3 regions of the uncultured Phascolarctobacterium sp. genome follow, and region 1 is predicted to be linked to each of the others. Evidence: riboswitches for the same ligand, from Rfam matches in the RefSeq annotation. Region 1 holds a riboswitch; each other region holds the start of a gene.
The links. Region 1 has a riboswitch for cobalamin ahead of Q4G98_RS07410 (sirohydrochlorin cobaltochelatase). Riboswitches for the same ligand answer to the same signal wherever they lie in the genome.

Region 1 (2,271 bases):
CATAAAAGGACGTTCTTCCGTGGAAGAACGTCCTTGGTACTGACAGTAATCTTTTATCTTTGCACGCCTGCTTCAGCAGCAACTGCATGCTGTACGTAAATTGCCTGTACTGCGGCGTTGCGGCCGATACCCTGCAGGTGACCTATGGTTTTGACACCCATTTTTTCGATCAGGGATTTCCAGGAATCTTCTTCGTCACCATACATGTCGTTGTTGGCATGGTCGCCGGCAACGATCATCAGCGGGAACATATGCACGGTTTTGTAGCCGCGTGCTTTGATCTGTTCCAGCACTTCGTCAACATTAGGGGTATCTACTTCTTCAACAGTGCCTACTACTACGGGCAGACCCATTTTATCAAAGGTTTCCTGCAGCATTTTGTAGGTGTTGCCAAAGGACTGGTTGTTGTCACGGGGAGAACCGTGGCCCATCAGCACAACGCCTTCGCCTTTGCCCAGGGTCGGGAATTGGGTAGCAACAGCGGAAGCGGCGATAGCAAAGTCGTTTTTACCGACCATCAGAGGATCGCTGACAACGATGCGGTCAAAGTCGCCTTTGAATTTATCGACAGTAGTCAGGACTTTGTGTTCATATTCTTCACCGTGCAGCAGATGGGTCGGCTGTACGAGGATATCTTTATAGCCGGCTTTTTTCAGTTCTTTTAAGGTCGTAGGCAGGTCATTGACTTTGATGCCTTTATTTTTTTCCAAACGTTCCATAATGATGTAGGAAGTAAAAGCGCGTTTAAAATCACGGTTCGGAAAAGCTTTGGCAACAGCTTCTTCGATACCGCCGATATCTTTGGTACGGGTATCGTCGAAGGTAGAGCCGAAGCTGACTACTACTACGGCTTTGTCGTTCTGCGGTGCTTTAGCAGCAGAAGCTCCCATAGTTCCTAATGCAAAAACCATCATTGAAGCCATAACTAACATTGAAAGCAGTTTTTTCATAAATGATTCCTCTTTCCTCTGATTATTTTCTGAATAGGTAATAAAAAAACCATCCGTAAAAATCAGGATGGTAATAAAAACATGGTCAGGTTAGAACCATGATCTTTCCCCGTCCTTCGCAGGTCACTAAGATCGCGATGCAGGTAGTTCTTCTGGCTTGATTTCATCGCTTGGCCTTCCTTCCCAGAATTTTCCAGTGGTTTTATAGGCTTTGCTCCATCTTACAGCGGCGGGACCGCGCCGGCATTGAACCGGACTTCTCTGTTATTCCTTACGGAACCTGCATTACCGTATTCAGTTTGATACACTAAATTATAACATTTTTAAATAGAGTGTCAAGTAAAATAGCAAAAATGTCATTAATACATTCTTATACAAAAAAATAATACCCTCCTTTAATAAGCAAAGGAGGGCAGGTCGTTATTAAGTTAATTTTTGGCGGCTTTATCCAGATCCTGAACGAAAGCATTGGCAACACGCTGCCACATATTGGTAGTATCACTATCTTCGACCCGGCTGCGTGAATCGCGGAGGCTGAAGATTATTTTTCCGGTTGCAGGATCGAACAGGTGGAAAGCCACATCGACGTAGGCATCATAAACTGTACGTGCCGGGACGTATTCGTAAACAGTTCGCTGGGCATCCCTTTCAATCCAGTTGCCTTTATTGTCTTTTACTTTTTCTTTGTAATATCTGGTACGGGGTTCTTCATGTGCAGGGATGATTCGTTTGTTATAACCAAATTTGTGGGCGATTATTTTCAAATCAGCGGTTACAGCAGGTGCTATTTTGGTAGATATATCCGTGTAAGTTCCGCTTAAAGCATCTTTAGTCAATTGCGAAGCATCTTCTTTGGTGATAGAAAGATTTGATTCGATACTTGTGTCAAAAGTATAATCTTTTTTTATAAAAGCCTTTTGCAAAGCACTGATTATTTTTTCGGTTGCCATATCGTCAACAGTAAAATTGCTGCCGACTGGGTCCACTACACTTACAGAGACCAGATTGATACGGTGAAGTTTATTAAAATCATAATTGGGATTGGCCCATTTCGTTTTGTCGGCATGGGCTGCCAGCGGCAGTGCCAGCATGGCAATGGCTACAGTAAGTAAAACAAATAGTTTTTTCATCATTATCAAACAGCTCCTTTAAAGTTAAGAGTTTTTGATCAGTTTTTTGATGCCCGCAAAGGTTTCCGGGCTGATAACATGCTCGATGCGGCAGGCGTCTTTTTCTGCTATTGTGGCAGGAACGCCCAGATTTTCACATAAGAAACGTGTCAATAAACGGTGTCTTTCCAAAACAGCATTGGCTTTGGCCA
Region 2 (2,271 bases), on a different contig from region 1:
CAGCCAGTGGTCATCCTGCCATTTTACGATAACATCTGTATTTTTATAATCATTAGCCTTACGCCAGCGTTCAGGGCTTTCATATGTTTTAACTACATCCTTATATGCCACAACTCGCTCAAATTTATTAGCAACACTTGTCTGAAAATCATCATTCCACGTACTCTTATACTCATCAGGACAATATTCATACAGGTCGTCTCTAATATGATTAAGTTTGTCTCTCATTTCAGATAGGTCACTATTCAAGATATCCATGCACTGATCCATAGAAAGATAATTTTTTATTGCCCCACCTGATCCTCCATCTGTATATTCCTCAATAACTTTATTGACATATAATATACCCATTCTTCCGCCAATAGTTGCGTTATTAGGATCACCATATATTGCTGTATTTAATCTTTTCAATTCCTGTTGATATCTTGCATCATTAGCAAAATTTTTATATTTAAAATCGCCGTCACTTTGGTCACGGTTGATACCGACCATCAAAGCGCCGCCACCCAATGGAGCATCGATTTGTAAATTACCCTTGTAGCCGCCAAAGGAGCTTTTGCCGAAGCTGGCCTGCACGTTAGCTTTAGTAGGCCGTTTGGTAACGATATTGATAACGCCGCCCATAAAGGTACCGCCAAAGCGCGCCGGTATGTAACCGCGGTAGACCTCGATCCGTTCTACATTATGTACAGGAATAGTAGAAATATCTGCCGCCGCGTCGCCGCCCAGATTAAACAGCACGCCGTCGACAAAAACACCGACCTGCGCCGCAGTAGAACCACGTACGCTGACTGTTGTATACTGACCTTTACCGTTTACCTCGCGTACATGTACGCCGGGAACCATTTTTAAAAAGTCCGGCAGGTCTTTCTGCTCGCCTTTGTAGTCATCGGGGCGAATAACCGTTACCGTACCAGGTGATAGCTTAGCTTCCCAATCAGGCCGCTTCGCCTCAACAGTTACGCCCTCCAGATCAAAAGACATACCATCGTTTTCAGTTTCATCTGCCGCAGCTTGGACATCCTGCGTCACTGCTGGTTCCACTGCGTTTTCAGTTGCTTCTGCCGCCCACAGAGGTCTCACGTCCCCCCCTAATGTGCAAACGCCCATAGCAGTTAAAATACCAGCCGTTATGGCTGCTTGCCGCAGTCCTCTTCTTTCTTTCCTCATACAAATCCATCCTCCCACTCTTTGTTAAAAAATAACGCTGCATTTTCAACCAGTCCCTACGGTGAAAGTGCAGCGTTTGTTTTTACCAAACAGCCTGCTCCGCTTTTCTGGTCGAAAATACTAAAATTTCCGCGCTGCTGGTTTCAGCGCATAATCATAGCGTCCGCAGAAATATTTGTCTGGCAAAACGCCAAACTTAAATATCTCTGCAAAATTTTCTCCCAGTCTGTCTACGCAGGCTGTTCAAAAGATAGAACCAGTCAGCACTCTGACTCAAGATCATTACTCCAGCATCCCTTAGTGAAAGGACTGCAATGCTGAAGCTCCCTAATACAGTTGCGTGACAGCGCCGGATTCACACCGGACTTCCCTGTTAAACATTATTGACAGACCAACAATGTACCTGATTCCAACAATATATAATTTTTACTACAAAATAAAAAAGCAGTTTTATCGTAGAACGATAAAACTGTCTGATAGTATCTTAAACAAGATACCAAACCAGCTTTACCATCTCTCGTAGTACAAACTGTAAATTCTCAACCATTTTACCGACGGGATCGACATTCAGGCAATTATTGCTTTAGCGCTGACGTTATGATTAAGAATTACTGCTATTTATTTTGTTGAGTCAATTATAACACATGTCCCCCCCTAATCAAGTTTTGTTTGTCTGCTGCAAACGAAGTCTTCTGAAAGATGTTCAACTACTTGTCATCAGGCCTTGCGGCTTATTTATATCCTTAATTTAAAATTTTATTTTTTTAATTTTTCTATGTATACATGTATACATATTTTTTGCAGATTTTTAAGCAACACCTACAGCTGAAAAATCTGCTACCTATCAGACCTTAACAAGTCACATTGCCGAGAAACTAAAAAACGCTTCCTACATAAGCAGGAAGCGTTTACAAACCTGTTCAGCGCATATTGATGAATTGCAGATCGACACCGAAGTCGCCTGCTTTGAGCATTTGGATTACTGCCTGTAATTCGTCTTTTTTGGCGCCGCTCACGCGCACCTGATCGTCCTGCATCTGGGCAGTTACTTTCAGCTTCATAGCTTTGATAGCAGCCACGATCGCTTTGGCTTTTTCTTTG
Region 3 (2,271 bases), on a different contig from region 1:
ACCCTTTAATCTATCCAGCAAAGTTATTACCTTACCATAATCCGCGTCTTTATCCGCACGAATAACGATCGAAAACCGGGGATTATTTTTCTGTTCCATTTTTGCCTGCATCGTTAAACTGGCAATATCAGTCTGTTTATCTCCAAGCCAGATACTGCCGTCTTTTTTTACAGAAACCGCAAACGTAGTCTGAGTATCAACTGCTGAATATTCGGCTTTAGGCAGCTTTATAGGAATTGTTTTTAAATCAACCATATACATCGTGCTGAGCATAAAAAACACCAGTAAAAAGAACATTATATCGATCATAGGTATGATCATTAATTCAGGTTGTTTAAGGCTTCTGCTATCACGCAGCTTCATTAGAGTTCACCTCTGCTTTCAGCCTCCAGCAAAGCCGAAAAGCACTGTTCCATATTTGTAATGGAAGTATCCAAACGCTGGGCGAAATAAGAATGCGCACATAATGCTAAAATAGCCACACATAAACCGGTAGCAGTCGCAATCAAAGCCTCACCAATACCACCGGTAATTGCCATCGGCTGTCCTTCCTGCAAATTGAAAATGCTGAAAGAACCAATCATACCAATAATTGTTCCCAATAATCCAAGCAACGGAGACATTGTAACAATAACACCCAAATAATGCAGTCGATTACGAAGCTTAGCGATCACAAGGCCAGCCTGGGATTCCATATAAGCAGAATGCCTTGCGCAATCTCCAGACATAGCCATAGTTTCCCGAACTATGCGCGCGCACTCACCTGCAGACTCTGACGCAAGCTGTAGAGCTCCTGCTACATCGCCTTGACCAAGTAAAGTACAAAATTCCTGAGTAAATAACGAACCAGAATCAGCAGTTTTATAATATAAATACCGCTCTATAGCTATAGTAACCACTATTATTGAACACAATAACAGTGGCCACATTACCAAACCGCCTTTATGAAAATACTCAATTGCTTCCTTGATTGCTTCCATCAAAATTGCCTCCTAAAATTTTTATATTAATATTAATAATACCAAATTTAATCAAGTTTGCCAATGCTAACCCGGCAAACAAATTCAAATTTAAAGATTTATTCTGATTTTATTTCCAAAAAATAATAACCTTTCCATGCAAGACAGAAAGGTTAGGCCTACTTTGTACTACCTGTTCCTGTCACTCGCTGGATTACAGTAGAAAAATCCAGGCAGTTCTTCTGACTCTGCTTCATCGCTCCCCTCGCCTTCCCAGTTTCCCAGTGGCACTAAGTGAGGTTTGCTCAACATTACAGCGGCGTGACCGTATTGGCTTCTAACCAATTTTTCTATTAAGTATTCACACCTGGATTTCCGCTTATTAAGTTTTGTTACTGATTGGAATTATATCACGTTAGATTAACATTTGCAATAAAAACCACTATATTTCAAAATAAAATACTCTAAAACCATCCTGCTATTCTTCTTTTTTCATTTGCAGCAAATGGCAGGCATAGGCAAAAAATATACTAAAATATACCAGCATGATAACTAGCCAATACCACTCGACCGGCATTTTGTTTGCAGCTGCTCTTAAAGCACTGCTGGCTGGCGTCAATGGTAAAATACTTAAAAATCCCTTCAATACTGCTGGAAACCCGTCCGCTTTAAAAAATGTGCCGCATAAAAAAGACATCGGCACCAAAACATAAGTACTGAAACTGCTCATCTCTTCATGGCTATTAATCGTCATAGCTGCCACTACTGCCAAAGATGCAAAAACAAAACAGTTAAGAATGAGTACCGGAATGAACCAGCCTCCCAAATATAAGTGTACGCCCAATAATTCGGCCATAACAACTATAACTGCTGAAGAAATCAATCCACGCACTGTTCCGGATAAGACTTTGCCAAAAACAAATGCAGCTCCTGAAATCGGAGAAATCAGATATGTTTCCAAAGTATGATGATAAATACGCGACATATTCAGCGGAGCTGCGATCGTATTAAAAGAAACATTCATAGAATTAAGAGCGATCATACCTGGAATAAGAAAGCTCAAATAACTGCCGCCATCTACAGACACATTTCTTCCCAAGCCTATTCCAAAAGCAAAAATATACAAAAAAGGCGTAATCATCCGTGAGCATAAAAATTTAAAAAATATCTTTTTGAATACTACCCAATCGCGCCAGAAAACGGTATAGACGTCATAAAAAAAATTACTGGTCATTTACTCGCCTCCCCGTTAATTCAATAAACACATCTTCTAAATTTGCTTCACGCACTATTGCATTCGTCTTCAGCACTG

Region 2: another riboswitch for cobalamin. It lies ahead of Q4G98_RS10325 (TonB-dependent receptor plug domain-containing protein); the one in region 1 lies ahead of Q4G98_RS07410 (sirohydrochlorin cobaltochelatase).
Region 3: another riboswitch for cobalamin. It lies ahead of Q4G98_RS00310 (MotA/TolQ/ExbB proton channel family protein); the one in region 1 lies ahead of Q4G98_RS07410 (sirohydrochlorin cobaltochelatase).

Annotation. Positions count from the first base shown of each region.
Region 1 covers NZ_CATWDQ010000008.1:36,899-39,169, forward strand. Annotated here, with positions in the region: gene Q4G98_RS07410 (sirohydrochlorin cobaltochelatase) at 54-950, opposite strand; cobalamin riboswitch at 1,075-1,249, opposite strand; gene Q4G98_RS07415 (hypothetical protein) at 1,379-2,083, opposite strand; gene Q4G98_RS07420 (metal-dependent transcriptional regulator) at 2,105-2,271, opposite strand, start outside.
Region 2 covers NZ_CATWDQ010000016.1:33,778-36,048, reverse strand. Annotated here, with positions in the region: gene Q4G98_RS10325 (TonB-dependent receptor plug domain-containing protein) at 1-984, opposite strand, end outside; cobalamin riboswitch at 1,412-1,592, opposite strand; gene Q4G98_RS10320 (YajQ family cyclic di-GMP-binding protein) at 2,091-2,271, opposite strand, start outside.
Region 3 covers NZ_CATWDQ010000001.1:85,333-87,603, reverse strand. Annotated here, with positions in the region: gene Q4G98_RS00315 (biopolymer transporter ExbD) at 1-363, opposite strand, end outside; gene Q4G98_RS00310 (MotA/TolQ/ExbB proton channel family protein) at 363-980, opposite strand; cobalamin riboswitch at 1,174-1,345, opposite strand; gene Q4G98_RS00305 (ABC transporter permease) at 1,438-2,193, opposite strand; gene Q4G98_RS00300 (ABC transporter ATP-binding protein) at 2,183-2,271, opposite strand, start outside.